One region of the Chromohalobacter sp. HP20-39 genome, then DNA from elsewhere that is predicted to be linked to it. Evidence: predicted binding sites of a transcription regulator. Region 1 holds the regulator's gene; each other region holds the start of a gene.
The links. Region 1 encodes PhoB, which activates phosphate uptake and scavenging genes when phosphate is short. Its sites were predicted from a motif close to TGTCATANNNNTGTCANA; they were not measured.
Positions count from the first base shown of each region.

Region 2: RVY79_RS14295 (PstS family phosphate ABC transporter substrate-binding protein) is a predicted target of PhoB. The motif match lies at 5,191-5,208, and genes of this name have one in related genera.
Region 3: ppk1 (polyphosphate kinase 1) is a predicted target of PhoB. The motif match lies at 2,862-2,879, and genes of this name have one in related genera.

Region 1 covers NZ_JAWHTP010000002.1:408,784-419,015, forward strand. The annotation lists gene RVY79_RS22010 (helix-turn-helix domain-containing protein) at 138-305, shown strand; gene RVY79_RS05440 (TonB-dependent siderophore receptor) at 463-2,628, shown strand; gene fhuF (siderophore-iron reductase FhuF) at 2,722-3,480, shown strand; gene phoR (phosphate regulon sensor histidine kinase PhoR) at 3,510-4,829, opposite strand; gene phoB (phosphate regulon transcriptional regulator PhoB) at 4,835-5,524, opposite strand; gene ubiA (4-hydroxybenzoate octaprenyltransferase) at 5,649-6,542, opposite strand; gene RVY79_RS05465 (chorismate--pyruvate lyase family protein) at 6,598-7,146, opposite strand; gene RVY79_RS05470 (FAD-dependent oxidoreductase) at 7,266-8,426, shown strand; gene RVY79_RS05475 (HU family DNA-binding protein) at 8,577-8,849, shown strand; gene RVY79_RS05480 (hypothetical protein) at 8,941-9,300, shown strand; gene yccS (YccS family putative transporter) at 9,410-10,232, shown strand, end outside.
Region 2 covers NZ_JAWHTP010000008.1:72,148-82,379, forward strand. The annotation lists gene hrpA (ATP-dependent RNA helicase HrpA) at 1-96, shown strand, start outside; gene RVY79_RS14270 (beta-ketoacyl-ACP synthase III) at 146-1,288, shown strand; gene RVY79_RS14275 (VacJ family lipoprotein) at 1,288-2,037, shown strand; gene RVY79_RS14280 (PP2C family protein-serine/threonine phosphatase) at 2,052-3,191, shown strand; gene RVY79_RS14285 (STAS domain-containing protein) at 3,184-3,675, shown strand; gene RVY79_RS14290 (Bcr/CflA family multidrug efflux MFS transporter) at 3,893-5,104, shown strand; gene RVY79_RS14295 (PstS family phosphate ABC transporter substrate-binding protein) at 5,269-6,306, shown strand; gene pstC (phosphate ABC transporter permease subunit PstC) at 6,417-7,673, shown strand; gene pstA (phosphate ABC transporter permease PstA) at 7,691-8,857, shown strand; gene pstB (phosphate ABC transporter ATP-binding protein PstB) at 8,999-9,781, shown strand; gene cfa (cyclopropane fatty acyl phospholipid synthase) at 10,005-10,232, opposite strand, start outside.
Region 3 covers NZ_JAWHTP010000009.1:88,451-98,682, forward strand. The annotation lists gene RVY79_RS14905 (PhoX family phosphatase) at 1-461, shown strand, start outside; gene ppk1 (polyphosphate kinase 1) at 602-2,803, opposite strand; gene tatC (twin-arginine translocase subunit TatC) at 2,961-3,743, opposite strand; gene tatB (Sec-independent protein translocase protein TatB) at 3,740-4,132, opposite strand; gene tatA (Sec-independent protein translocase subunit TatA) at 4,139-4,414, opposite strand; gene RVY79_RS14930 (phosphoribosyl-ATP diphosphatase) at 4,452-4,790, opposite strand; gene ubiB (ubiquinone biosynthesis regulatory protein kinase UbiB) at 4,861-6,483, opposite strand; gene RVY79_RS14940 (SCP2 domain-containing protein) at 6,480-7,130, opposite strand; gene ubiE (bifunctional demethylmenaquinone methyltransferase/2-methoxy-6-polyprenyl-1,4-benzoquinol methylase UbiE) at 7,138-7,884, opposite strand; gene RVY79_RS14950 (DUF971 domain-containing protein) at 7,983-8,366, opposite strand; gene hslU (ATP-dependent protease ATPase subunit HslU) at 8,488-9,813, opposite strand; gene hslV (ATP-dependent protease subunit HslV) at 9,852-10,232, opposite strand, start outside.

The sequences.
Region 1 (10,232 bases):
GAGTGCCTGCACGAACATCCCGAGGCGTCGCATAGCATCGAATCCTTGGCGCAACTGGCGTGCATGAGCCCCAGCGCATTGCGTGACAAGTTTCGCCAGGCTCGGTCTTTGAATGTTTGCGTCAACACCGCCTCGAGATGGCCCACGAGCTGCTCCGGGAAGGTTATAGCGTGCAGTACGTGGCGACACGGGTGGGGTACCGGCATGCCAGTAACTTCGCTACCGCTTTCAAGCAGCGCTACGGCCTATCCCCGCGTGCGTTACACCAGTGCCTACCCCCGGTTGGGGTCGTGAATACCCCTTAATGATGAAATAAGTTCCTCCACGAGATCGCTTGCAGCGTCACGCATAGATATTGCGGCATTGACCATAAGCAGAACGACTCTTAAAAGTTAATAATTCTCACTCTCCATAAGAACTGGGTCGATGCCGACCCGATGACGAGAGCGAGGATTTGTTTCCATGAGTCGCACATTGCATCCCTACTGGTTTTCCTGCGCGTGCCTGGCGGGCGTATTGTTCATGCCCACGACAGCGTGGGCACAATCCGGCAGCGATAACGGCGATGCCGTCGACCTGTCCACACTGACGGTTTCCGGCAAAGCCGCCACCAAGACGGATACGCCATTCATCGAAACACCGCAGTCCGTCTCCTACGTTGACCGCGAGGAAATGAATACACGCGACACACGCACGCTTGGCGATGCCGTGAAATACACGCCGGGGGTATACACCAATCAAGTGGGCGCATCGAACCGTTACGATTATCTGGTCATGCGGGGATTCTCCGACGGTAGCTTGAGTAATGTGTACCTCGATGGTCTTAAGGTGATGGGGGATGCCAATTCTTATAGCTCAATGGTCATCGACCCTTACTTCCTCGAGAAAATTGAAATCGTCAAGGGGCCGGCCTCGGTGCTCTATGGCCGCTCGTCTCCCGGGGGTTTGGTGGCGCTGACCAGCAAGCAGCCGCAGTTCGAGACGCAGCGTCAACTGCGCGTTAGCGTGGGCAACAATAGCCAGCGCAGCGTGGCGTTCGATTTGACGGGCCCGTTGGACGAAAAGCGGCGTGCCGCCTATCGCGTGGTGGGCCTGGCGAGTGGCAAGGATACGCAGTTCGGGCCGGTCGAGGAGGAACGCTATGCCATCTCGCCCTCGGTGACTTGGGATGTCACCGACGACACGACCCTTTCGTTCATGGCCTATCTACAAAAAGACCCGGAAGGTGGCTACCACTCCGGCGTGCCTTACGAGGGAGCGGTGGAAAGTCACAATGGACAGAAGATCAGCAATAACTTCTTCGATGGCGAAGACGCTTACGACAAGTTCGAGCGTACCCAACGCATGTTCGGTTACAGCCTCGAACATCGCTTCAATGACGACTGGACCGCGCGTCAGAAGCTGCGTTATCTGAATGCCGACATCGCTATGGACCAAGTCACCCAAGGTGCTGAATACCTTTACGACAGTGCGGGCAACTTGATAGGGCAAAACGTCTGGGTTGACGGAAATAGCAATGAGCTTAAGCGTTACTATTATGGCGCCCAGGAGTCGCTGGAAGCCTGGACTATCGATAACCAAGTGGAAGCCAAGCTCAGCAGTGGTTTCATCGACCACACTGTGCTTGTCGGTGTGGACTATCAGACACGCCAGAACGATATCGTCTACACATCTGGCGTTTTCCCGAATATCAATCCCTTCGATCCGCAGTACGGCGCCGATCCTGTGGGAGCGATCGCCACAGCCAGCGACGAACGTCACGAACTGACACAGACGGGGGTTTATCTACAGGATCAGATGGCGTTCGATCGCTGGCGTCTGACGCTCGGGGGCCGCTACGACTGGGTTAATATCGAGAACACCGACTACCTGAAAGATAGCGAGGACAAGCTGGACGATACCCAGTTCAGTGGTCGGGCCGGTGCGCTCTATCTATTCGACAATGGTGTCGCGCCCTACGTCAGCTATAACACGGCCTTCACGCCGACCAGCTTCGTCGATGCTGAGGGTGACGTGCTCGAGCCGATGGAGGGCGAGCAGTGGGAAACCGGCCTCAAGTACCAGCCGCCGGGTACCCAGGATCGCTACAGCTTCTCGCTGTTCCGCATCACCCAGGAAAACGTCGCCACCAAGGAGCAACCCACCGACCCTTATCGCTCCATCGGCGAGATCGAGTCGCAAGGCCTGGAACTGGAAGCCCGCACGCAGTTGACCGAGGGCTTGCGGTTGCAGGCGGCCTATAGCTACACCGATATCCGCTACACCAAGAGCGAAGACCCGGACGAAGAAGGCAGTCACGCCATTTACGCGCCGCGCCATCAAGCTAGCCTGTGGGGCCACTATGCCTTCCAGGGCGAGACGCTCGCAGGTCTGGATGCCGGTCTCGGGGTGCGTTATTACGCCGATATCTACGCAGATCGTGCCAACACCGAGAAAGTTCCTGACTACACGCTGGTCGATGCCATGTTGGGCTATGACATGAGCCAGATGGGTATGCCAGGCATGCAAGTGCGTCTCAACGTGGGTAACTTGCTCGACAAGGAATACGTCGCCTCCTGCAATTCGCTTCAATATTGCTACTTCGGAGCGGAGCGTAATGTTCGCGCGAGTCTGACCTACAATTTCTAGCGCGTTTGAGACGCGAGTGGTTTTCATTTACGCTTCAAAGCGTGGGTCGATGACCCACGCCTTCCACTTGGCCTCGCCACAGGAAAGCTTTCGATGTCAGTGTTGCTTGATCGGTTTTATACCGGTCCCTTGAAAGGGATGGATCGCAAGCTGGTTACCTGGGATCAGGCGCCCACCGCGACCTGGGCGGCGCGAGATGTATTCTCCGAGCCCGGGATGGTGCAGATCCTCAAACGTTATGGTGCCGAGCATCAGCATGGTGATGCTCGGGCCGTGATCTCGCTGTGGTCGAAGTATTTTCTGGCGCTCACGACCTATCTGGGGGCGGCACATAACTTGCTGGCGGAGCGACAATTACCGCTCGAGCTGTCGCGGCTGGGGTTGGTACTCGGTGAGGATATGCTCATCGAGGCACTGGTCGTCGAAGACACCACCACACCACTCGCCACGACCCAAGCCGAGACACGCTTTCTTCCCATGATACGCGACACTTGGGAACCGGCGATTGCCTGCATGGCCGAGCACACCGGCATCGCGCCCCGCGCACTATGGGGCAATCTCGGGCACTACTATGACTACCTCATCTCCCAGCTCTACACATTGCCGGGCGCCCAGGCGCGGGCCGAGACGGGCGGTCGTCTGATGACCCTTCGGGAATTGGCCGATGGCCAGCGCAACCCGCTGTTTCGTCCCATTCGCTATCGTGAAAGCAGCGCAGGCGACATCGAACGCACGCGGCGTGTCTGCTGCATTCGCTACCTTCTCCCTGGACTCGGCTACTGCGGCAACTGCCCGTTGGCATGTCGCGAGAAGTTGGAAGACCAACCGCCACGACGTGTCGCCAACGGCTGATATGTCGAGCGGGCATTTTTCTGAAACGTTTAGTCGCCGCCCACGGCACGCCGTTCTTCAGGGGCGGTGCGCACGCGCGTGGCGGGGAAAACACAGCGGAAAAGCGCGCCCTGGCTGGGGTGGCTGTCGATGTCGAGATGCGCGTCGTGACGCAGCAACACATGCTTGACGATGGCCAGCCCCAGCCCGGTGCCACCATTGGCGGCGCTGCGGCCCTTGTCGACACGATAGAAGCGTTCGGTGAGGCGTGGCAGGTGCACGGGGTCGATACCGTCGCCGTCATCTTCGACCTCGACTGCGGCGCCCTCCTTCCAGGGCTTCCAGCGTAGCGTGACGGTGCTCCCCGGCGGTGTGTAACGCACGGCGTTGAAGACCAGGTTGGAAACGGCGCTGCGCATCTCGCCTTCGTCACCCAGCAGGCAATGGTCGGTGTGGATGTCCAGGGCTATCTCGTGGCTGCCTGCGCAAAGGTTGGCGGCGTCGTCGCGAATGTTTTCCAGCAGCGTGACCATGTCCAGCGGAGCCGGATCGTCGCGGGTCTGATCGGTTTCCAGCTTCGACAACAGCAGCAGATCCTCGACCAGGTTCTGCATGCGCTGGGTCTGTTCCTGCATCTGGCCGAGGCCGCGTTGCCAGCGCGACGGTAGTTGATCGGCCTGATCGAGATAGGTCTCGAGATAACCGGTCAACACGGTGAGCGGGGTGCGCAGCTCATGCGACACATTGGCCACGAAGTCGCGCCGCATCTGCTCGAGACGATGCAGTCGCGAGATGTCGCGCGCCATGACCAGGCGCTCGTTGTCGCCAAACAGCGTGACCTGGTATTGCAGCGTCACGTCATCGCGTATCGGTGAGGCCAGGGTCAGCGGTTCGCGGTAATCGCGGGCATTGAAATAGGCCACGAAGCGCGGGTCGCGCAAGAAATTGGTGATGTGCTGGCCGCGATCATGGGGCGTTTGAAAGCCGAGCATCTGGGCCGCGGCGCTGTTCCACCATTCCAGGTCGCCATGTCGGTCGAGCATGACCACGGCATCGCGCATCGCCTCGCAGGAGTCCTGTACGCGGCGGATGATATCGCGCAGGCGGGCCTGCGATTGACGCTGGGTCTTCTGATACTTGTAGAGGCGGTCGAACAGGTCGCCCCAGACCCCGGCGCCGACCGGTGGGGTGTCATGCGGATGCTGGGTCAGCCAGACATACAGGGCGCGCAAATGGCGCAGATGTAGATAGACATAGAGTCCGAGACCGGCGGCCAGCCCCCAGCCGGGTTCGCCGAAGAGCCACCCGAGGACACCGAAACCGATGACGATATACGCCAGACGCCACAGTTCATTGGTCCAATAGTACACGTGCGCTACTCCTTGGTGGAGAAGCGATAACCGGTGCCGCGTACCGTCTGGATGAGGTGTTGGTGGTCATCGCCGAGCGCCTTGCGCAGGCGGCGAATATGCACGTCGACGGTGCGCTCCTCGACGTAGACATTGCCACCCCAGACTTGGTCGAGCAACTGGCTACGGGTGTAGGCGCGCTCCTGATGCGTCATGAAGAACTGCAGGAGCCGATACTCGGTGGGGCCCACGTCCAGCGCTTCGCCGTTGGCGCTGACCCGGTGACTGACGGGGTCGAGACGCAAGCCGTCGATTTCCACCGTGTCCTCGACCCCGGTGGGCGTGGCGCGTCGCAGCACGGCCTTGAGGCGTGCCACCAGCTCCCGCGGCGAGAACGGCTTGGTGATGTAGTCATCGGCGCCGGCTTCCAGCCCCTGAATCTTGTTGTCTTCCTCGCTCTTGGCGGTGAGCAGGATGATCGGCAACTCGGCGGTGGCGGTATCGCGCTTGAGACGTCGCGCCAGTTCGATACCGCTGGTGCCGGGCATCATCCAGTCCAGCAGCAATAGATCGGGCTGGTCATCGACCACCATGGCGTGTGCCGTTTGGGCATTGTCGGCTTCCAGCACGCGGTAGTCGGCCATTTCCAGCGCCACTGCGATCATTTCGCGGATGGACGCCTCGTCATCGACGATGAGCACGGTCTTGGCGGTCATGGGCGTGGGCCTCTTGCGGATCGCGATGCAGCGAATCACTCATGAATGACATCAGCATGACGATTACAACGCGCTAATGTGACAGCTTCGTGACAATCGTGCTCTTTACCTATAGCTCATAGCGTCACATAGGCCATAACGCCAGGGCGATGCCTGCGAAGGTCACCAGCCCGGCCCAATGATTGTTGAGGAAGGCGCGGAAGCAAGGATCGCGCTCGCGATAACGAATCAGAGAGTGCTGGTAGACGAAGATCGCCACCATGGCGGCCAGACCCAGCCAGAAGAAGCCGCCGAGCGCCAGACGCAGGCCGACCCAGGCGAGTAGCGCGACGGTCAGGGCCTGCAACAACCCGATGATCAGCCGGTCGGCGCGGCCGAACAGCACTGCCGTGGATTTGATGCCCACCTTGAGGTCGTCGTCGCGATCGACGATGGCGTATTCGGTGTCGTAGGCCACCGTCCAGGCCACATTGGCAGCGAGTAGCAACCACGCCTCGAGCGGTACCTGGCGCTGAATGGCCATGAACGCCATGGGAATCCCCCACGAGAAAGCCGCGCCCAGCACCACCTGCGGGAAATGCGTATAGCGCTTCATGAACGGATAGGTGGCCGCCAGCGCCAGTGCCGCGAACGACAGCAGCACTGTGGGCAGGTTGGTCAGGCAGACCAGGCCGAAGGCAATCACCACTAGCACCGCGAAGGTGGCCTTGGCTTCCCTCTCGGAAATGCGCCCGGTGGCCAACGGCCGGTCACGCGTACGCTTGACGTGGCCATCGAAATGCCGGTCGGCGTAGTCGTTGACCACGCACCCGGCGGCGCGCATCACATACACGCCGACGACGAAGATCAGCAGTGTGCCGCGTTCGGGAATGCCCTCGGCCGCCAGCCATAGCGCCCATAGCGTCGGCCACATCAGGAGCCAAGTGCCGATGGGCCGGTCCAGGCGCGTCAGGCGCAGGAAGTCCGGCACGCGGGCCAGGCCGGTAGGGCGCGCGGCGTCGGATGAATCGGCGGACATCGGGCTCTCCTCTAACAACTTGAACAACGTGCCTGTGAAAACGTGAGCGACCAGCTTAGCGCGATGATAACGCGAGGTCAGCGTCCATGGCGTCGAGAAAGAATTCCTGGACGAGAATCGATGTACGCCCCAGGCGCAGGATCGAGCGTCGCCCCCAGGGCGCGGCGCGGTCGTGTGCCGTGACGAGCGAGGGAGCCGGCGACCGAATGATGTCGATAGGGCCGCGTTCGAGGCCGGGTTGGCGAAACAGCCAGCTACCCAGCGAACGTGTCCCCAGCGACTGCAGTCGCGTGCCTTGAAGCGACGCCAGTGGGGCCACCGAGCGTGCCGTGACCCACGCTGTGTCGCCCAGCATCAACAGGACCTCGCGCCGCCAGATACGGGCTCGGGGGTCGAGCCCCAGCGCCCGGGCCTCGTCGCCTCGAGGATGGCTGATTCCCTGAGCGAGCAGCCGTACTCCGAAGGGCTGTGTGCTGGCAGCGCGCAGATGCGCGGTCAGCGAGTCGCGCGAGGCGACCCAGCGCCACCAAGCGGGACTCATGCGGGGGCGCTGGGCGGCGGCCGGCAGCCAGTGTGGGCCAGCGCTGAAACGGTCGTGTGTCATGCGTAAGATCAGGCTTAAAGTACATTAGTGTATCATGCGTGTACGATGCGCTATTGCGGCGTCCGCGCTGTCGTATCGTTGCGTCGTCCCCCTTTTGTCATGCGTAGCACGAGGCGCCAATGAGCGACCCCTTGATCATCGTCGGCAGCGGCATGGCTGGCCTGGGCCTGGCCCGGCAGGTACGTGCTCGCGATGCGCGGCGTGCCATCACCCTGATCACCGCCGATAGCGGCGCCGACTATTCGAAACCGCTGTTGTCGACGGGTTTCGCCAAGGGCATGCCGCCTGAGCGTTTGGCGATGCGTTCCCCCATCGATGTGGCCGATGCGCTCCAGATGACGGTGCGCACGCACACGCGGGTCGATGCCATCGATCCGCGAACGCAGACACTGGCCATCGGCGCGGAACGCCTTCCTTACGGCGAGCTGGTATTGGCCACCGGGGCCGCGCCCAGCGCGCCCTTCACGGTGTCTGACGACGTGCGCGATCGCGTCTTCACTATCAACGACCTCGACGACTATCGGCGTTTTCATGCCGTCTTGTCGCACCATGGCGGCGCCGCGCGCGTTGCGATCGTCGGCGCCGGACTGGTGGGCTGCGAGTTCGCCGACGATCTGCTTGCCGGGGGGCATCGCGTGGCGCTCGTCGCGCCTGAGCAAACGCCGCTGACGCGTCTGCTGCCGCTGCCGCTGGGTCAGGTGCTGGGGGCCGCGCTGGGCAAGGCGGGCGCCGACCTGCGCCTGGGACGTAGCCTCGCGCAGCTCCAGCGTGATGACGAGGCAGTCTCGCTGGTGTTGGACGATGGTGAGGCATTGTCCGCCGACCTGGTGTTGATCGCCACCGGCCTCTCGCCGCGTACCGCACTGGCCGATACCGCCGGGCTCGCGGTTTCCGAGGCGGGTATCCAGACTGACCGCTACCTGGCGACCGTGCAGCCCGGCATTCATGCATTGGGCGATTGCGCCTGCGTGGCGGGGCTCAATGCCATGTACGTGCAACCGCTTCAAGCCAGTGCCAAGGCGCTGGCAGCGACCCTGACCGGGACGCCGACGCCGGTCGCTTACGGTGCCTGGCCAGTACTGGTCAAGACCCCGTCATGCCCGGTGGTGGTCCTGCCGCCGCGGCAGGCACCGGCACGCTGGCGGATCGAGGGCGAGGGCGACGATCTCAGTGCGCTCGCCGAGGATGAAAACGGCTATTTGCTGGGGTTTGCATTGACAGGCGCTTGCGTACGTCGGAAAGTCGAGCTGGCGCGGGCCGCCCCGCCGTTGCTACCCTAGCTTAGGTCGTCATGCCGGTAGGTACCGGTCTGGCGCATTAGGTGGGTAGTGTCAGCGCTGCGCCGATGGCGTGGCGTTTGTTTCGCTCATTGAAAAACAACAAGCGATATCAAAGAGATGTCGCATTCGTTGCCAAACCAGGAGGGCTTTATGCGCAAGCCAGAACTCGCCGCGGCGATCGCCGATCGTGCCGATCTTTCCAAGGACAAGGCCAGTCAGGTCCTTAATGTCATTCTCGATGAGATCACAGGTACCGTCTCCAAGGGCCAGGATGTCTCGCTGATCGGGTTCGGTGCCTTCACCGTACGCGAGCGTGCCGCGCGCACCGGCAAGAATCCGCAGACGGGCAAGCCGCTGACCATTCCGGCGAGCAAGACCGTGGCGTTCAAGCCCGGCAAGGCGCTCAAGGACGCCGTGAAGTGAGTGATGGCACGGAGTGTTCGGGCCATCTATCCACCGGCGCTCCGTGCAATTTCTTCTCCTTTCCCTTCTTTTTCTATGTGGCGAGGCGCGCATGAAACTGCGTCTGATGCTGTGGCTGTTGGGTGTCATGCTCAAGCGTGCTCGACGTCGCAATCCGCGTTTTCAGCAGAAGCTCTCGGACATGCAACGCTTCGATTGGGGCGTCGCCACCGAGGATCTCAGCCTCGCGCGCCATTACCGCATGCGCCCCGAGGCCATCGAGGACGCGCCGGGCTTACCCATCGATCTTGATCTGGAATTGCGCTTTCGCGATGCCCATGCCGGCGTGGCGTTTCTCAAGCGCCCTACGGCGCGTGCGTTCTTCGACGGGTTGCAAAGCGGTCGTTTGCGTCTGGTCGGCGATTCGCGCGACCTGGAGCGGCTACAAGGGTTGCTCAAGCACCTGCGCTAGCACCCGCCACCCGATGCAAGTCGCCCTGGCTCGGTCGGTTTCGTTATACTAACGTCGTAGTGTCGTGCATGGCGCGACTTCCTGGCTTGTGACCGCTCGACCGAGAGATATGCTGCCGACGTCGTTGACCCAACCGCTTAGACGCCTCTGGACCCTGGAGTCCTTCGCCTACAGCCTGCGTGTATTCATCGCCCTGACCGGGGTCATGGCGCTGTGCTGGTATCTCGACGACATGGGCAAGCTGATCCCGCTGTTCCTGGGCATCATCGCCAGTGCCCTGGCAGAGACCGACGATACCTGGCAGGGACGCCTGCAGGCGCTGCTGGTGACCTTGGTGTGTTTCGCCGTCGCCGCAGTGTCGGTGGAGCTGACGTTTGCGCATCCCGTGATCTTCGCGGTGGGCCTTGGTGTGTCGAGTTTCGGCATGACCATGCTCGGTGCGGTAGGACAGCGCTATGCGACTATCGCCACCGCGACCTTGATTCTCGCCATCTACACCATGATCAGCCTCGAGCAGCACGGCGGTGTGGCACTGGGCGAGCTATGGCGCGAGCCGTTGCTGCTGGTCTCGGGCGCGGCTTGGTACGGGGCGATCTCGGTGGTGTGGTGCGCCTTGTTTTCGCGTCATCCGCTCAAGTTGAGCCTGGCGCACGTCTTTCGCGAGTTGGGCGTTTACTTGCGCCTCAAGTCGGCGCTTTTCGAGCCGCTGAGAGGGATGGATATCGAGCAGCAGCGTCTGGCGCTGGCCCAGCAGAATGGCCGCGTGGTGGCGGCACTCAACCAGAGCAAGGAGATGATTTTCCGCCGCCTCGAAGGACAGCGAGGCGGACGCAAACTCAATCGCTACCTGCGGCTCTACTTCATCGCGCAGGATATCCACGAGCGGGCGAGTTCCTCGCATTATCCGTATGGTGCGCTGGCCGAAGCATTTT
Region 2 (10,232 bases), on a different contig from region 1:
GTGTCGTTGTTCGCTCAGCAACTCGGCACTCTGGCGCCGGTGTCGGTCAAGCGCCTCGAGCGTCGCTGGGCGGAACTGACGGGGCGTCAGCAGTGACACCGCGAATCCTAACGACTATACGACAAGCGCACCTGGGAGTACGCTCATGACGCACGCGGTCATCACCGGAACGGGGCTCTATACACCGCCCAATGCCATCGACAACGCCACGTTGGTGGCCTCGTTCAACACTTGGGTGGAGCGCGAGAACGCGCGCCACCACGAGGCGATTCGTGACGGACACCGCGAACCGCTCGAGCACTCGAGCAGCGAGTTCATCGTCAAGGCCTCGGGAATCCACAGTCGCTATGTGGTCGAGGCGGCGGGTATCCTCGATCCTGATCGCATGCGTCCGCAGTTGGCCCCACGTGCCAATGACGAGCTCTGCGTACAGGCCGAGATGGGCCTGGAAGCGGCGCGCCAGGCGCTGTCCAATGCCCAGGTCACGCCCGATGCCCTGGATATGGTGATCGTGGCGTGCTCCAACCTGCAGCGGGCGTATCCGGCCATTGCCGTGGAGCTGCAGGCGGCGTTAGGTGCCGGCGGACATGCCTTCGACATGAATGTCGCGTGTTCCAGTGCGACCTTCGCCATCGATGTGGCCAACAATGCGATCCGTGCTGGCAGCGCCAGGCGCGTCTTGGTAGTGAGCCCGGAGATTTGCTCGGCGCATCTCAACTTCCGCGACCGCGACAGTCACTTCATCTTCGGCGATGCGTGCACGGCGGTGGTGGTGGAGGCCGATGACGTGGCGCGTGCCGCGGAGCGTTTCGAGATCATCAGTACGCGCCTGGTGACGCGTTTCTCGAACGCGATCCGCAATAATTTCGGCTTTCTCGACCGGGTCACCGAGCACGGGGTCGATGCCGAGCCGGCGTTCGTGGCCGACAAGCTGTTCGTCCAGGAAGGGCGCCAGGTGTTCAAGGAAGTATGCCCGCTGGTCGTCGAGTTGATCGGCGTGCATCTCGAAGCGGAGAATGTGGTGCCCGACGATCTCGAGCGGCTGTGGCTGCATCAGGCCAATCGCCACATGAACGACTTGATCGCACGGCGCGTGCTGGGCCATGCCCCTAGCGAAGGTGAAGCGCCGGTGATTCTCGACCGCTATGCCAACACCAGCTCCGCCGGCTCGATCATCGCCTTCCATCTGCATCGCCACGACCTGGCCGTGGGCGATATCGGGGTGGTCTGTTCGTTCGGGGCGGGCTACAGTGCGGGCAATATATTATTACGTAAGGTGCAAGCTTGATGAAAACGACCAAGTGGCTGGCCGTGGTATGCATGGTAGCGGCGGTGAGCGGCTGCGCGACGCAGGGCCAGGTGGATGCCAATCCCGACGATCCTTGGGAGAGTTACAACCGCAAGGTGTTCGCTTTCAACGACACCTTGGATCGCTATGCGTTGAAACCCATCGCCCAAGGATATGACTATGTGGCCCCCGAGCCGGTTCAAACCGGGGTGGGCAATTTCTTCAGCAATCTTGGTGAGATCGGAACCACGGTCAATAGCGTATTGCAGTGGAAGTGGGTCAACGCCGGCGTGGCGTCCGGGCGTTTCGTGATCAATTCCATTCTCGGCATCGGTGGGTTCCTCGACCCAGCCTCGCGCATGGGCCTCGTCGAGCGTGAAGAAGATTTTGGCCAGACGTTGGCTACCTGGGGAGTCGCGGAAGGCCCTTACGTGGTGTTGCCAGTCCTCGGGGGACGGACATTACGCCATACCTCGGGGCTCCCCGTGGATTGGTATACCGACCCGGTGACCTATGTCGAAGAAGATTCGGTGCGCTATGGCTTGCGCTTCCTTGATCTCATCGATACGCGAGCGGGACTTCTCGACCGCGAGAAGCTGATTCGCGGCGACCGTTATAGTTTCATTCGTGACGCGTATCTTCAGCACCGGCGCTACGAGGTCAACGATGGCGAGACGGGCAGAGACCCCTTTGCCAGCGGTGATTTCGGCGATGATTTCGAATACGACGAAGACGCCTTCGCCGATTGATCTCGAGACCCCACATGGCCAACGCACGTACTCTGATCGGTCTACTCGATACGCCCGGCGCATCGCGCGATGCACTGGCGCGTCTCATTGGAAGCGGGCGCTTTGCCGTATTGGCGGCGACGTCCGCCGACGCGTTACCCGATGATGTGGCCTTGGTGGTCGCCCATGTGCGTGCGGTCGAACGCGGTGACTGGGCTGCGTTGGCCGCGCGCTGGCCGACCATCGTGATCAGTGAAACGCGTCTCGATGGCGATCTGCTGCAGGCCGTCGACGCTGGGTTGGTCGATTACCTGGTCGAGCCGGAGGGGCATGGCGATATTCTGCGTCGTCTGATCGAGCGTTCCATCGAGCATCACCGGCTGAGCCAAGAGCATGCTCGCGACCGCCAACGCCTGGCCGAGCTCAATGAAAGCCTAAAAACCCATTTGGCCATGTTGCGGCTCGACCAGCAGGCCGGTTGGCAGATCCAACGCAAGCTGCTGCCCGCCAGCCCGATAACCCTGCATGGCGTGAGGGCCGATTACTGGCTAGCGCCGTCTCTTTATTTGTCGGGCGACTTTCTCGACTTTCAACGCTGTGATGCGCGCTATAGTTTCTTTTATTTCGTCGATGTCTCAGGACACGGGGCGTCATCAGCGTTCGTGACCGTGCTGCTCAAGTATCTCAGCAACCGTTGGCTGACGCAGTGGCGGTCGCAGGAGGCCGAGACATTCCCCGCGCGGTGCCTTACGGAACTCAATCGGGAGCTTTTGGAGACGGGGATCGGCAAGCATGCCACGGTGTTTGCCGGTGTGCTTGACCATGAGCAACACTATCTCCACTATTCGCTCGGCGCGCAGATGCCGATGCCTTTCTTGCAAGCAGGTCACGAAATCAGCGTGCTCTCGGGCGAGGGGCCGCCCGTGGGGTTGTTTCCCCATGTCGAGTTCCCCACCTATGGTTGTTCACTGCCGGAACGTTTTCGTTTGTGGCTATGCTCCGACGGCATTCTCGAATGCCTGGAAGGCGATACGCTCGATCAGCGTCTCAAGGCGTTGAAACACAGGATTGCCTCATGCACGTCGGTAGATGCGTTGAAAGACGAACTCGTGCTGGGCGATGAATTGCCGGATGATCTCACCATGATGACATTGAGTGGATTCGACCATGCATGAAGGGCGTATTCAGGCGGCGTTCGACGCTGGTGTATTCGTACTCAAGCTCAGTGGTGACGTGCGTCTGACGTTATGTGCGACGCTTGATCAGCAGGCCCAGCGCGTGGCCGACAGTCCGGGCCTGGTGGCGGTGATGATCGACCTGCGCGAGGCGACCAATGTCGACTCCACGGCGTTGGGTTTTCTGGCCAAGGTGGCCATGGCCGTCGAGGGGCGGCTCGAGCAACCGCCGACCATCGTCGCCGAGCATCCCGACGTGCGTCGTATGCTCGATGTCATGGGGTTCTCGCGGTATTTCACGCTGCTCGAGGCACCGCTCACCGAGCCGGCGAGCCTCGACGAGTTGCCGCAGGTGAGTGCCGACGCGCATGACATGCAGCAACGCATCCTCGAAGCCCACCGTATCCTCATGCGCATGAGCGATCACAATCGCGATGAGTTCCAGCCCTTGGTCGATCTGCTCGAGGAGCAGAAATCCGACTAGGATTTTTCCAAGGCGCACGCTGACGCACGATTGGCACGACCGTTCCATGATGTCATTGCCGGGACATCCCGTCACCGGCTTCAGTTACCGACGCTCATGCTCGGTCCCCAGTGAGCCCGTTATCGGCTATGATGAGCGCACTAGCGGTTAGCCTTCTTCATGATTGCGTATCGTCCCGTTCGGGGTGATGCGTCGACGTATGTTTTCGGGAGATGTCGTGACTCAACTCAATGCGCGGCGATTGGCATTGCTGGTAGCGGCCAACACCGCCCTGGCACCTTTTGCCATCGATGCCTACTTGCCTGCCATACCCACGCTCGCCGAGGCAGTGAATGCCAGTGTTCACCATACCGAACTGTCGCTGAGCGTGTTCCTGTTCGGGTTCGCTATCGGGCAACTGATCTGTGGCCCCTTGTCAGACCGCTTGGGTCGGCGCCCGGTGCTGCTGACCGGCCTGGTCGTGTTCCTGCTTGCCAGCCTGGGGATCATGCAGGTTTCGTCGCTGGAGACGCTGTGGGGATTGCGCTTCATTCAGGCGTTGGGCGGCGGCGCCTGTGTGGTCAATTCGGCGGCCATCGTGCGTGATTGCTTCAGCGGGCGCGAGGCCGCCAAGGTGATGTCGACCATGGCGATGATCCTGATGCTGGCGCCGCTCGTGGCGCCCACGGTGGGAAGCGTGCTACTGGGGATTTTCAACTGGCAGTCGATTTTCCTGTTCCTGGCCCTGTACGCGGCATTTCTGTTGTTCTTCCTGGGCACACGGCTGCCCGAGACCCACGGGCGCGATCCCGACGCGCCGTCACCGCGCCAAGTGCTGGGCAATTATCTCAGCGTGCTTCGTCATCGTGAGGCGATGGGATATATCTGTGCGGTGTCGATGTCATTCGCGGGCATGTTCGCGTTCATTACTGGCTCGCCTTATCTGTACATGGAGCATTACGGATTATCGGCGGCCGTCTATCCGTTCGTGTTTGGGGCCAACATCATCGTCATGGCCTCCTCGAACCGACTCAATATTCATCTCTTGAAGACCCGCACGCCGCAGCAGAACCTCGTCGTCGGGCTGGGCATACAGCTGTGTGCCGGTGTGGCGCTGGTGGCGCTGATCCTCTCTGGTCTGGATTCGATCTACAGCGTGGCGCCGCTGATGGTCGTCTTCGTGGGAATGCAGGGGCTGATCGCGCCCAACGCGATGTCGTCGATGCTGGATCACTTCCCGAAGATGAGCGCCACGGCGACGGCTTTGCAAGGGTGCCTGCAATTTTCCAGTGGTGCGTTCGCCGGCATGCTGGTAGGGGCCTTCGAAATCGCCAGTGCCTGGCCGACGGTGTTGACCATGCTCGGCGCCTCGCTGCTGGGCAATATCGGTGTGCGCTTGCTGGCCGGTCGAGCGCTGGGGGCGGAAACGCAAGTGGCTTCCCAGCGTTAGGCGGTGTCTCCTGAAATCCGCGAATAAGCGCAGCGTTTGCGTTCGTTGAGCTGTCGAGTACTGCTGATGTGATATTCGTCATCTCCTGTCATGAAGCTGTCATTTTTGTCGGGCATCTTAGGTGTCGCGAAGGTTGAACACTCTCATCGACAGGAGTTACCCGCATGAACCGTATACTCAAGAGCCGTGTCTTGAAGACCACTGCGCTGGCTGCCGCCGTGATGAGCGTCGCGGGTGTCGCCCAGGCTCAGGAGCGCCAGCAGCTACGTATCGTCGGTTCCAGTACCGTCTATCCGTTCGCCAGCTATGTCGTCGAGGAATTCGGTGCGACCACCGACTACCAGACGCCCGTCATCGAGTCCACGGGATCGGGTGGCGGTCTCAAATTGTTCTGTGAAGGTCCGGGAATTGATACGCCGGATATCACCAACGCGTCGCGTCGCATCAAGATCTCCGAATTCAAGCGTTGCCAGGAGAATGGCGTCACCGACATTACCGAGGCCAAGATCGGTTATGACGGTATCGTGTTGGCTGAAACGTCCGAAGGCCATGAGCCGATCAACCTGACGCGCAAGCAGATATTCCTGGCGCTGGCGGCGAAAGTGCCCCAGGACGGCAAACTCGTCGACAACCCCTACGAGAAGTGGAGCGATATCGACCCGTCGCTGCCGGATCGCGAGATCGAAGTATATGGTCCGCCGACCACGTCCGGTACACGCGATGCCTTCGAAGAACTGGTGATGGAACACGCCTCTGAGAACATGGAGGCATACGGCGGTGAAGGCTATACCGATATTCGTCAGGACGGTGCCTACATCGATGCCGGTGAGAACGATAACCTGATCGTCCAGCGCATCCAGGAAAACACCACGGCGTTCGGTATCTTCGGTTACTCCTTCCTCGAGGAAAACCAGGACATTCTGATGGCCGCGAGCATCGGCGGCGTGGAGCCCAAGCCCGAGGCGATCGGCTCTGGCAAATACCCGGTGGCCCGCTCGCTGTTCTTCTATGTCAAGAACCAGCATGCCGACAGCGTGCCGGCGATGTATCCTTACGCCAATCTCTTCTTGAGCGAGAAGATGATCGGCCCGATGGGCTACCTCAAGGGATTGGGGCTGATTCCGCTGCCGGAAAAACTGCGCGAAGAGCAGCGTGAAGATCTTGCCAACCGCGAGACGCTGAAGCTTAGCGATCTGAAGTAACGCTCGTGCAGATCGCCGGAATGGCCGGCAGCTTAGCTGCCGGCTCATTTGTTTGATGGGCCCAAGGAGATAAAAACCTCCATGGGAGAATGTTTTTCCGAGAGATCGATATGTCGACGAATATCGTCTTCCTGCTGTTTTGTGCAGTCCTCGTGGGGCTCGGCGGGGTGGCCTTTGTTCTGAGCCGGGCGAAAGCCACGCGGGTACGCGCGACGGGTACCTCGATGTACGCACAGCCGGATCAATATGGCTGGTTCGCGGTGCTTACCACCGCCGGGCCGGCGCTGCTGATCAGTGCCCTGGGGGCGTTCGTGCTGCTCTTGATGGGTGCTGATATCCCCTTGCTTTATTTGTTGGCAGCAAGCCTGGTCATCGCGGCCATTGGCTTGGTGCTGGGTTTGAACCAGGTGCGTCCCGATTTCCATGCCCGGCGCGCCATCGAAAGTGTGATCCGCAAGCTGCTGGCGGCGGCGGCGGCGATTTCGATCCTCACTACGCTGGGCATTCTCATCTCCATCGTCGGCGAAGCGCTGCGCTTCTTCCAACTGCATAGTTTCTGGGACTTCATCACCGGCACGACCTGGAATCCCGGGGCAAGCTTTCTTTCCTCCGCCGGACGTGGAGAAGATGGAGGCAGCGCCGCACAGTTCGGGTCCGTCCCGCTGTTTGCCGGCACCTTCATGATCACCTTGATCGCCATGCTGGTGGCGATTCCCGTTGGACTAGGCGCTGCCGTGTACATGGTCGAGTTCGCGCCCGCCAGGGTGCGCCAGGCCGCCAAGCCGGTTCTGGAGGTGCTGGCGGGGATACCGACCGTCGTTTATGGCGTGTTTGCGGCCTTGACCGTGGCGCCGCTGGTGGTGGACATCGCCGGGCTTTTTGGGCTCGAGGCTTCGTATTCCAATGCCCTGGCACCGGGGCTGGTGATGGGCATCATGATCATCCCGTTCATTTCCTCGCTTTCCGACGACGTCATCAACTCGGTACCCAGCAGCCTGCGTGAAGGCGCCCTGGCATTGGGCATCACCAAGGGCGAGATGGTCCGCAACGTGGTGGTGCCGGCGGCGGCACCGGGGATCATTTCCGCCTCGCTGCTGGCCGTCTCCCGTGCCCTAGGGGAAACCATGATCGTGGTCATGGCGGCCGGCATGCGCCCCAACCTGACCGCGAATCCGCTGGAGGACATGACCACGGTGACAGTGAGTATCGTCGCGGCGTTAACAGGCGATCAAGAGTTCGGCAGTGCCCAGACGCTCTCGGCCTTTGCCTTGGGGCTGGTGCTGTTCATCGTGACGCTGACGCTGAATATCGTCTCGGTGATCATGATTCGCCGCTTCCGCGAGAAATACCGCGTCAACAACCTGTAATTCGATAGGTCGAGAGCATGAGTCAATCGTTCGAAGAAATTTCCGCGCAGCTCAAGAAGCGCCACCGGCGTTCGGCGCGCATGAAGTGGATGACCATGGGCGCCTTGATCCTGGCGGCGGTGTTTCTGGTGTTCTTCATTTCCGACATGGTCGTGCGTGGCTGGCCGGCGTTTCAGCAGGCCCAGATAAAAGTGGACATTACGTATAACGAGCAGTCCAAGGAAATCCCCTTGGCTGCCGTGAACGAGACAGTACGCCCGCTGGTGTCACGCGGCGTATTCCGCACCCTGCCACAGCGTATGGAAAGCAATCCTGAGTTGATGGGCACCACAAAAACCCAGTGGGTGATTGCCGATAGCCCGGTCGATCAGTACCTTCAGGGCAACAAGAGCGAGCTCAGCGCCGAAGCGAGGGAAGTGGTCGACAGGCTGGTCCGTCAGGGACGCGCGGAACTGAAATTCAACACCCGGTTCTTCACTGCGGGTGACTCCAAGATGCCGGAGTTGGCGGGTATCGCCGCTGCGGCAATCGGCACATTGATGACCATGCTGGTCACCATGTCGGTATGTTTTCCCATCGGGGTCATGACCGCCGTGTATCTAGAGGAATTCGCCCCCGACAATAAGTTGACCCAGATAGTCGAGATCAATATCAATAACTTGGCGGCCGTTCCCTCCATTCTGTTTGGTCTGCTGGGTCTGGCGATCTACATTGGCTTCTTCGGCGTACCGCGTTCATCACCTCTGGTGGGCGGTTTGACTCTGGCGCTGATGACGCTGCCGGTGATCATTATCTCGACACGTGCGGCGCTGCGCAGCGTGCCGGACAGCATTCGCCATGCGGCATTCGGCGTGGGGTGTTCACGCTGGCAGGTGGTGCGCGATCACGTGCTGCCGGTGTCGCTGCCGGGCATTCTGACGGGCTCGATCATCGGCCTGGCGCAGGCTATGGGCGAAACCGCGCCGTTGATTCTGGTGGGCATGGTGGCGTTCATTCCGGAAGCCTCGATGACCTTGACGGATGCCTCGACCGTGATGCCGGCGCAGATCTTTACCTGGGCCAGCGAGCCCGATAGCGCCTTCGCCGAAAAGACGGCGGGTGGGATACTGGTGCTTCTGGCAGTGCTGATCTTCCTCAATGCTCTCGCTGTCTGGCTGCGCAACAAATTCGAACGCCGCTGGTAAGCGACTCCTGACAGGACATCATTCGCCATGAACGATACGACTTTGCAAGACTTTCAGACCCAGCAAGAGCCGCCCATGACGTCGGAGGGTGGTGCGCGTGAGCAATACAGCGATGCGCCGACACCCGACAAGGGACAACCGGTGACGCGTAACGAAAACGTCGAGGAAAATTTGAGCGTGCGGGTGCGCGACCTCAATCTGTGGTACGGCGAACATCAGGCATTGAATGACATCAGCATCGATATATTCGCCAATACCGTCACTGCATTGATCGGTCCTTCGGGGTGCGGGAAGTCCACCTTTCTGCGCTGCCTGAACCGCATGAACGATTTGATCAGTACGGTGAGGATCAAGGGGTTGGTGGAAATGGATGGCCGCGACGTCAATGCCCGGGGCATGGATGAAGTGGCCCTGCGCCGACGCGTGGGCATGGTGTTCCAGAAGCCCAATCCGTTTCCCAAGTCGATCTATGAAAACGTCGCGTATGCGCCGCGCATGCACGACATGGTCAGCCGCAAGGCCGACCAGGATGAACTGGTGGAGCGTGCGTTGCGCGATGCGGGTCTATGGAACGAGGTCAAAGACAAGCTATACGAGCCGGGAACCTCGCTTTCCGGTGGGCAGCAGCAGCGCCTATGTATCGCGCGTGCAATTGCCGTGCAACCCGACATCATTCTGATGGATGAGCCGACCTCGGCGCTTGATCCCATCTCCACGGCCACGATTGAAGACTTGATGGATAAGCTCAAGAAAGACTTCACCATCGTCACCGTGACCCACAACATGCAGCAGGCAGCACGCGTGGCGGATTACACGGCGTTCTTTCATCTTGGTGATATGATCGAGTACAACGCCACCAAGCAGATGTTTTCCAACCCGCATACCAAAAAAGCAGAGGACTATATCACCGGCCGCTATGGTTGATGACGAAGCCTCCCGACGATATTCCCTGGGGCGCTGCGGCGCCCTTTTTTGCGACGAGAAACAAGGTGCTCAAGTTCACTGCGCGCAATCGATGCATTTCAAGATTGCATAGTCCAGTGTCAGGGGCCCCCAGGCAAGAAGAAAGCCGATCGCCAGAATGCCGTAATGTTGCAGGATGATGCGTCGATAACCCACTACGCTTCCTTTCCGGTGAGTTGAATGATCAATTCGTGATGCGAGAATAGCCGCCGGGTACGCCGGGCTTGGCGAGCACCCATTGCCACAGCTGTATGTCGCGCACGCGGAAGGATGCGGCACACGACAACAGGTAATAACGCCACATTCGGTAGAACTCGTTGCCGTAGCGTGCCTTGAATTGCGGCCAGTGCGCTTCGAAGTTTTCCCACCAGGCCATCAGTGTCTTGTCGTAGTCGGCGCCGAAGTTGTGCAG
Region 3 (10,232 bases), on a different contig from region 1:
CCGCCGCAGACGACACGGTCAACCTCTCTGGGCTTACCGAAGCGAATCAGTTCGCCAGCCCCGATGGCTTGTGGTACGACGAGCGCGGCGATGGCCAGGGCATTCTTTGGATTCAGACCGATAACGGTTATGCCGGGGTGGCAGAGCACACCAACAACCAGGTGCTGGCCGTGGTGCCATCGTCGGTGAAGCGGGGCAATAACGACGCCTCGGTGATCAGCGCCGATGATCAGACCCAACTCAAGCGGTTTGCAGTGGGCCCCAACGGCTGCGAGGTGACGGGAATCTTTGCTACGCCCGACAAGACGGCGCTGTTCATCAACATCCAGCATCCCGGCAATTGGCCGGCGAATGCCGATGCCGCGACTCAGGATGCCACACAAGCCACTAATGGCAGCGTGCGTCCGCGGGCGGCCACGGTGGTGATCCAGAAAGTCGATGGTGGTCAGGTCGGGGTGTAACTGAAGGCTGGAAGCTGACAGCAAAAACCGCCTCCGTCGCGTGAGCTGGCGACGGAGGCGGTTCGGTTTAGGCTGCCTTCGAGCTTCGAGCTTCGAGCTTCGAGCTTCGAGCTTCGAGCTTCGAGCTTCGAGCTTCGAGCTCAGGGCTTGGCGGCGTAGGCGTAGAGCAGGGTTTCCTGAGTGCTGATCGGTTCGGCATCGCCGGCCTCGAGGAGGCGGTAGCGACCATCGGTCATTAGCTCCCAGCTTTGGCAGTTGTCCACCATGTAGGTCGCCAGGTCCTTGCGCACGCGTTGGGCGAGTTTCTTGTCGAGCAGCGGGAAGCAGGTTTCCACGCGACGGAACATGTTGCGCTCCATGAAATCCGCGCTGGAGCACCAGGTTTCAGGCTTGCCGCCGTTATGGAAGTGGAACACACGGGTGTGCTCCAGGAAACGACCGATGATCGAACGCACCCGGATATTGTGGGAGATACCCTCGACCCCGGGGCGCAGACAGCACATGCCGCGAATGATCAGGTCGCACTGTACGCCGGCGCGCGAAGCGCGATACAACGCGCGGATCAGTTGTGGCTCGGTGAGCGAGTTGCACTTGATGATCAACTGCGCCTTGTGACCCTTTTCGGCATGGCGTGCCTCGCGGTCGATCATCGACACCAGGCGGTCGTGCAGTACGAATGGCGCATGCAGTAGCGTATCGATCTGACGTGGCTTGCCCATTCCCGAGAGCTGCTGAAAGACCTTATGAACGTCTTCGCAAAGCGTCTCGTTGGCGGTGAGCAGGCTGTAGTCGGTATACAGTTTGGCGGTCTTGGAGTGGTAATTGCCGGTGCCCAGGTGCGCGTAGTAGCGCAACGTACCGCGCTCACGGCGGACCACGTGGAGCATCTTGGCATGGGTCTTGTAGGCCATGACGCCGTAGATGACGATGGCGCCGGCTTCCTGTAGGCGCGATGCCAGCGCCAGGTTGTCGGCCTCGTCGAAACGCGCCCGCAGTTCGATGACCACGGTGACTTCCTTGCCGTTGCGCGCGGCATCGACCAGGGCGCTGACGATGGGCGAATCGGCGCCGGTTCGGTACAGGGTCTGCTTGATCGCCAATACGTCCGGGTCCTGGGCGGCCTCGTGGAGCCAGTCCTCAATCAGCGAAAACGACTGAAAGGGGTGGTGCAGCAGAATGTCGTTCTGGGCGATCTGTGAGAACAGGCTGACGTCGCCCTTGACCTGACGTGGTAGTCCTGGCGTGAAGGTGCGATAAAGCAGGTCGGGACGGTCGACGTCGCTGAGTACCGACATCATCCGCGTCAGGTTGACCGGGCCGGATACACGGTAGAGATCCTCCGCTTCGAGCTCGAACTGGGTGAGCAGGAAGTGTGCCAGTCGGTCAGGGCAATTATCGGCTACCTCGAGGCGTACGCCGCTGCCGTAGCGCCGTGCCAGCAGCTCACCGCGCAAGGCCGAAGCTAGGTCCGAGACGTCCTCGGGGTCGACGGCCAGATCGGCGTTGCGGGTCAGGCGGAACTGATAGCAGCCGCGCACCTGCATGCCGGGAAACACTTCCTGAGCGTGGGCGTGGATCATCGATGACAGGAAGACGTATTCGGTATAGCCGGCCTCGCTCAGCTCGCGTGGCAGGCGCATCAAACGTGGCAGCGAGCGCGGCGCGGGGAGGATGGCCAGCCCCCCTTTGCGACCGAAAGCATCGGTGCCTTCGAGCTCGACGATGAAATTCAAGCTCTTGTTGACCAGACGCGGAAAGGGGTGTGAGGGGTCGAGGCCGATGGGGCTTATTACCGGCATGATCTCTTCGGCGAAATACTCGCGCACCCAATCGGCCTGTGCCTTTGTCCACTGCGTACGGCGCCGGAAGCGCAGCCCCTGTTCCTCGAGCGCGGGGATCAGTGTCTCGTTGAGAATGTGGTACTGACGTTCGACCTGCTCGTGGGCGATGCGTGATATCTCGGCAAGCACTTGGCGTGGCGGCATGCCATCGGCGCCGCTTTCCTCGCGGGCCAGGGCGATCTGATGCTTGAGGCCGGCCACGCGAATCTCGAAGAACTCGTCCAGGTTGGAGGAGAAGATCAGCAGAAATGTCAGCCGATTGAGCAGTGGATGCGAGGGATCCAGGGACTGCTCGAGTACGCGGATATTGAACTGCAGGTGCGAGAGCTCACGGTTGAAGTAAAGCCCTGGGTCATCGAGGTCGGCTTCCGGAAACGGTGCGGGCTTTGCGTGAATGCCCGTACGCGTGCGGTTGACGCGAAGCGTTGGCGTTTCACCGGTCTCTTGGGACGTTGAGTTGTCGCTACCGAGGGGAACATCGGAAGAGCGCGTACCGTCCATCATGAGCTCCCTGTCGTCGCTGGTGATCAACCGCTGACTCGAAAGTATGACACTCCTACGTGACAGGAGTGTGACAGTAGCGGCCAAGCATTTTCAGTATATACATGAAACAGGGCTCGCCATGCGCCCGCCAGTGGTAAGGGCGGGCGCGTGAAGATTAGCCTTCTGCCGTGTCTGTGTCTGTGTCTGTGTCTCGTCGGTGACGTGGCACCAGGCGGCCGAAGATAATGCCGATCTCGAACAGTAGCCACATGGGAATGGCAAGTAGGCTCTGGGAGACTACATCAGGGGGCGTCATCATCATGCCGACCACGAAGCAGCCGACGATCACGTAGGGGCGCTTCTTGCCCAAGCTTTCGACGCTGGTCGCGCCGGTCCAGATCAGCAGAAAGGTGGCGATGGGAATCTCGAAGGCCGCGCCGAAGGCGAAGAAAAGCTTGAGAACGAAATTGAGATATTGATTGATGTCGGTCATCACCGTGACGTTCTCCGGTCCCGTGTGGACGAAGAAGTCGAACAGTAGGGGAAAGACCACGAAATAGGCGAACGCCACGCCGCCATAGAAGAGCAGGATGCTTGAGGCGAGCAGGGGGAACGCCAGGGCCTTCTCGTGCCGATAGAGCCCCGGCGCGATGAACGCCCAGGCCTGGTAGAGCACGAAGGGCACGGCAATGAAAAAGGCCGTAAACAACGTCAGCTTGAAGGGCGCCAGGAATGGCGAGGCCACTTCGGTGGCGATCATCTGCGAGCCCGCAGGCAAAAGCGCCATCAACGGCTCGGCGACGAAGCTGTAGATGTCATTGGAGAAGGCGTAAAGCGCGGCGAAGATGATCACGATCAACGCCACTGCCTTGACCAGCCGCGAGCGCAGCTCGACCAAGTGTTCAATCAGTGGCGTCTGAGCGTGCTCCTCCGGTTCGTGTGGCGATGTATCGCTCATGGGGTGTTGGAATCCTTGGCGGACGAGGCGTCGGATGTTTCCGGGGTAACGTCGGGGGCCGACGCCGATGCGTCATCATCCGGTCCAGGCGCCGCCGGGGGGCGGCGCGGCCCGGTGTGATGTGTGTCGGTATCGGCGTGGCGTTCGACCCCATCGCGGACCTTGTGCAGACCGGCGTCGAGCTTGCGTTGCTGCTCGTTGAGCTTCTGGCGCAGTTCCTCTGCCTCCAATTGCGCGTTGATCTCGCGCTGCATGCCGGACACCGTGCGCTTTATTTTGCCTATCCACAGACCGACGGTGCGCGCCGCTGCGGGCAAGCGCTCCGGCCCCAGCACCAACAGGGCCACGACACCGATGAGCATCAGCTCGAGAAAGCCCATATCGAACATGGCGGGTTACTTCCGCTCTGAGTTTTCGTCGGCCTTGGACGATTGCGAGGCGTTCGATTGGGTGTCGAGCGTTTCTTCGTTGGCGTCATGCGCGACGCGCTGCTGCGTCGTGTCCTCGTCGTCGTGCGTTTTTTTCTGTTCCTCTTCGCCGACCGCGCTCTTGAATCCCTTCACGGCGCCGCCGAGATCGCTGCCCATGTTGCGCAGCTTCTTGGTGCCGAAGACCAAGATGACGATGCCGAGAACGATCAGCAGTTGCCAGATACTGATTCCACCTAACATGGAAGATCTCCTTCATGCTCGGGCATGGCCGAGCCGATTAGGGTGATTGGCGTGATGCTTTCTCTTCCAGGCCGGACATTCCGAAACGCCGGGCCAGCTCATCCAGCACCGCCTGATGGTCGATGTCCAGATGCGAGAGCATCACCAAGCTATGAAACCACAGGTCGGCGGTTTCGGCGACCAATGCTTGACGCGTTTTATCGTCACCGTGTTCGGCGTCCTTGGCGGCAAGCAGGGTTTCGGTCGCCTCCTCGCCGACCTTCTCCAGGATCTTGTTGAGGCCCTGGGCATGGAGCTTGGCAACGTATGAGCTGTCGGGGTCGGCATGGCGGCGTGTGGCCAGGACATCCGATAGCTGGGAAAGCGTATCACTCATGATGTTACGGTCCCGAGACAAAAAGGTGGTGGGTGGATGATAGCAGCAACATTGCGCGCTGATAGGGGGATCAACGCCAGGCAATCAATAGCAGACCGAGCGCGGCAGCGGCGAGCACCGGCCAGGGCTGGTTATGCGCCCACTCCCAGAGAGGCTGCCAAGCCAAGGCGATGGCGACCAATATCGCCCCGAAGCGTAGCCGACGCGCGCGTGCGCCAGCCCCGCGCAGGCGTCGTCTGAGGGCGTTGAGTGCTTCGGTCTGCTGGCGATGTTGGCGATGGTTGTTTTCGCTCCGGGCCAATGCCTGATGCGCCAGCACTGGCAGCTCGGGTAGTTGGCGCGAGAGTTCGGGTGCGTGCTTGGTCAAAGCGTCCCAGAAGCCGCGTGGCCCGGCGCGCTCCTTCATCCACTGTTCCAGGTAGGGCTTGGCGGTGCTCCACAAGTCCAGGTCCGGGTAGAGCTGGCGGCCGAGCCCTTCGATGTTGAGTAGCGTTTTCTGCAACAGCACCAACTGGGGTTGGACTTCCATGTTGAAGCGCCGTGCGGTCTGGAACAGCCCCAACAGCACCTGACCGAAGGAAATGTCCTTGAGTGGCTTCTCGAGGATCGGTTCGCAGACCGCGCGAATGGCGGCGGCGAACTCGTTGGCGCGGGTATCCTCGCCGACCCAGCCCGATTCGATATGCAGCACGGCGACTTCGTAGTAGTCCTGGCGGAAGAAGGCGAGCAGGTTGCGGGCCAGGTAATCCTGGTCCTCGCGGGTCAGACTGCCGACGATACCGCAGTCGATGGCGATATATTGCGGATCCTGTGGGTTATCGGCGGACACGAAGATATTGCCGGGGTGCATGTCGGCATGGAAGAAATTATCGCGAAACACTTGGGTGAAAAAAATCTCCACACCGCGTTCGGCGAGTCGGCGCAAGTCGATGCCGGCCGCTTCCAAAGCATCCATGTCGGCCACCGGAATGCCGTGGATGCGCTCCTGGACCATCACTTGCTTGCGTGTCAGCGACCAATGGATGGCCGGCACGTAAAGCAGCGGCGAATCGCGGAAGTTGCGCTTGAGCTGCGAGGTGTTGGCGGCTTCCTTGTGAAGGTCCAGCTCATCGAACAGCGTGGCCTCGTAGTCGGCAACGACCTCGACGGGGCGTAGCCGCTTGGCTTCGGGCACACGTTTGAGCAGGCGCGCGAAGGTATACAGCAGGCCAATGTCCTTGCGCATCACGCCATCGATATTGGGGCGGATGATCTTGACCACGACGTCTTCGCCGCTGTGCAGGCGTGCGCCATGGACTTGGGCGATGGAGGCTGAAGCGAGCGGCTCGCGGGTGAAGTCGGCGAAGGCGACATCGATATCCATGCCGAGTTCTTCTTCCACCAGCGCGCGGGCTTGTTCGCCGGGGAATGGCGGCACCTGGTCCTGGAGGCGCCGGAGTTCGTCGGCGATGTCCGGCGGTAGCAGGTCTCGGCGGGTGGAAAGCATCTGGCCGAACTTGACGAAGATCGGCCCGAGGGCTTCGAGCGCCAGGCGCAGACGCTTGCCCCGAGTATGTGGGCCGGTGGGCAGAAGACGTAGCGGCGAGAGCTTCATCGATAGCCGCAGTACGCCGGGAAGGCGGTCTGCGGGGATCAGGGCGTCGAGTCGGAAACGCGCGATTACCCAGACGATGCGAAACAGCCGCAAACTCACGACGCGTGCTCCTCCTGTCGGCGACGCTCGATCTCGCGGACTAGCCGGTCCAGGCGCGCTTCGAGCCGATCGGTAGCCAGGCCCAACTGCGTCAGGTGCTCGCGGGCAATCTCCCACTGGGTGCGGCTGGGCAGCAGCCGCGCTTCCTCGGTCAGGTATTCATGCACATCGCGTTGCAATTCGCCGCGCGTGCGCAGACCGAAGCGGTTCAGGCGTCGCAGGCCTTGCGAGAGGCTGTGAGCAGGCATGTCGCCCAGCCAGTGCGCCAGTTCGGCTTCCCAATCGATCTCGAGATCACTGAGCAACTGACTGGCGCGTTCCAGTACATGGGTGCGACCGCGCACCGACAGCCGTCCGGCAAACATCAGCGCCTCGACACGTTCGCCACCCAGCAGTGCACCCAAGGTCTCGGCGTCCAGTTCGACGACCACGTCGCTATCGGCCTCATCGGGGTCGTGCTGGGAGAGGAGAGTAATGCCGTGGGTGTCGAAATGCACCAGCACCGCGAGTGCCGGACGCTCCAGGCGTAGCGATACGCGTTGTCCGGCAAGCTGCGCCAATCGAGAGGGCGAGGCGGGATCGTGCTTGAGAAGCCCGTTGATCAGTGTTTCCGCACTGGCCAACAGGGTAGTGAACATCACCGGCATGACGGCCTCATAGTTTGATGCCACGATGCAGGGCGACGACGCCCCCGGTCATGTTGGTGTACTCGACACGTTCGAGCCCGGCGTCTGCCATCATCGCCTTGAGGGTTTCCTGATCGGGATGCATGCGGATCGATTCAGCCAGATAGCGATAGCTCTCGCCGTCCTGGGCGACCCATTCACCCATGCGCGGCAAGACGCGGAAGGAGTATTCGTCGTAGAGGCGCGACAGTGCCGCACTCGCCGGTTTGGAAAATTCCAGCACCAGCAGACGACCGCCGGGCTTGAGCACGCGCGCCATGGAACGCAGTGCGGCATCCTTGTCGGTGACGTTGCGTAGACCGAAGGCGATGGTGATGCAGTCGAAACTGTTGTCGGCGAAGGGCAGCGTTTCGGCATTGGCCTGCACGTATTCGACATTATCGCCGACACCGTTGTCGAGCAACTTGTCGCGGCCCACACGCAGCATCGAGGCGTTGATATCGGCGAGGACCACGCGACCGCGGGGACCGACCAGGCGCGAGAATTTGAGTGCCAGGTCACCTGTGCCGCCGGCGATGTCGAGCACATGATGGCCAGGGCGGACACCGGCGCGCTCGAGGGTCAGGCGTTTCCAGAGGCGATGCACGCCGAACGACATGAGATCGTTCATGACATCATAGCGGGCGGCGACCGAATGGAAGACTTGCGCCACCCGGTCGGCTTTCTCCTCGACCGGAACTTCCTGATAACCGAAGTGGGTCGTGCGCTTGTCCATGACCTTTCCTTGGGCAGGCGTGGAGTGCCCGCGCGATGCGTGGAAGTGGGGCTGCATTGTAACGTCACCCCCGGCGTTTGTCGCCACGCCGGGGCGTCTTATAACTCCTTGATGCTGATGGTGGAAGGCTCGCGCGAGGCACCGGCCTCCTCGAGGCGGCGTAGGTAATCGGCCCACCATTGCTCTTGATGACGGGCCATTTCATAGAGGTAGTCCCAACTGTATAGGCCGCTGTCGTGGCCGTCATCGAAATGCAGCTTGAGGGCATAACGCCCGGCCTGGGTGATGTTCTTGAGGCCGACATCCTTCTTGCCAACCTGCAGGACAGCGGTATCCGGGCCGTGGCCGCGAACCTCGGCGGAGGGCGAGAACACCCGTAATAGCTCCGCCGGTAGGCGGTAGTGCTCGCCGTCGGCATAGCCCAGTTCGAGCTCGCGGGCCTGCTGATGGTAATGGATACGTGTGGGAACGGGAGAGGACATAGGATCACCTTCGGTGAGACGTAAGAGGGAAGAAGGAAGAAAGAAGACAAGCTAGACGCTTTTCTTCTCCCTTGAAGGCGCGAAGCGCCGTTCTTCCTTCTTCCAGCGGCGTAGCCGCGTCTTACAAGATATACCGCGACAGGTCTTCGTCGGTGGCTAGTTCACCGAGTTGCTCGTCGACATAGGCGGCATCGATGGTCAGCGGGCTTGCCATGTCGCCACCCTGGAAAGATGGCTCCTCGAGCAGGCGTTCCATCACCGTGTGCAGCCGCCGGGCGCCGATGTTCTCGGTGCCTTCGTTGACCTGCCAGGCGATCTCGGCGATGCGCGTGATGCCTTCGTCGGTGAAGTTCACTTCCAGGCCATCGGTGGCCAGCAGCGCCTGGTATTGTCGGGTCAGTGCGGCGGACGGCTCGGTGAGGATGCGCTTGAAGTCATCCGGCGTCAGCGCTTGCAGCTCGACGCGGATCGGCAGACGCCCTTGCAGCTCGGGGATCAGATCCGATGGCTTGGAGAGGTGGAACGCCCCCGAGGCGATGAACAGGATATGGTCAGTGTTGACCATGCCGTGCTTGGTGGACACCGTCGACCCCTCGATCAGTGGCAGCAGGTCGCGCTGTACGCCTTCGCGGGAGACATCGCCGCCACTGCCCGATTCACCGCGCTTGGCGACCTTGTCGATCTCGTCGAGGAAGACGATGCCGTTCTGCTCCACTGCCTCGATGGCGCGGTTCTTGATCTGTTCCTCGTTGACCAGCTTGGCGGCTTCCTCGTCGTGTAGCAGGCGCCGGGCTTCCTCGACGGTCACGCGGCGCGATTCCGACTTCTGCTTGCCCATGTTGGAAAACATGCTTTGCAGCTGGCTGGTCATTTCTTCCATGCCCGGCGGCGCGGAGATATCGAAGTTGCCACCCTGAGGCGTGACCTCGATGTCGATCTCCTTGTCGTCGAGCTGGCCTTCGCGCAGCTTCTTGCGGAAGGTCTGGCGCGTTGAGGAATCATCGCGGGCATGGTCGTACTCGCTGCCGCGCGGCCGCGGCAGAAGCGCATCGAGAATGCGCTCCTCGGTGGCGTCTTCGGCCTTGTGGGCGACTTCTTCCTTGGCCTGCTCGCGGACCATTTTCATGGCCATCTCGACCAGATCGCGGACGATCGACTCGACGTCACGGCCCACGTAGCCCACCTCGGTGAACTTGGTTGCCTCGATCTTGATGAACGGCGCCCCGGCCAGCTTGGCCAGACGACGGGCGATCTCAGTCTTGCCGACCCCCGTGGGGCCAATCATCAGGATGTTCTTGGGTACCACCTCGCCGCGCAGGCTGTCGTCGAGCTGCATGCGGCGCCAGCGGTTGCGCAGGGCGATGGCCACCGAGCGCTTGGCTTCCTGCTGGCCGATGATGTACTGATCCAGTGCGTGGACGATCTCGCGGGGAGTCATCTGTGTCATGACGGAGCCCTATGCTGCCCGGGAGCGGTGAGCGTGGCTCACAGCTCCTCGAGGGTAATGTTTTGATTGGTGAAGACGCAGATATCGCCGGCGATTTCGAGCGACTTCTCGGTGATGGCGCGGGCATCGAGCTCGGTATTCTCGAGCAGGGCGCGCGCGGAGGCCTGGGCGTAGTGGCCGCCGGAACCGATGGCGATGATGCCGCGTTCGGGTTCGACGACATCGCCGTTACCGGTGAGAATCAACGAGGCGTTCTTGTCGGCCACGGCGAGCATCGCTTCCAGGCGGCGCAGGGCGCGGTCGGTGCGCCATTCCTTGGAAAGCTCGACGGCGGCCTTGACCAGATGCCCCTGGTATTTATCCAGTTGGGCCTCGAAGCGCTCGAACAGCGTGAAGGCGTCGGCCGTGCCGCCGGCGAA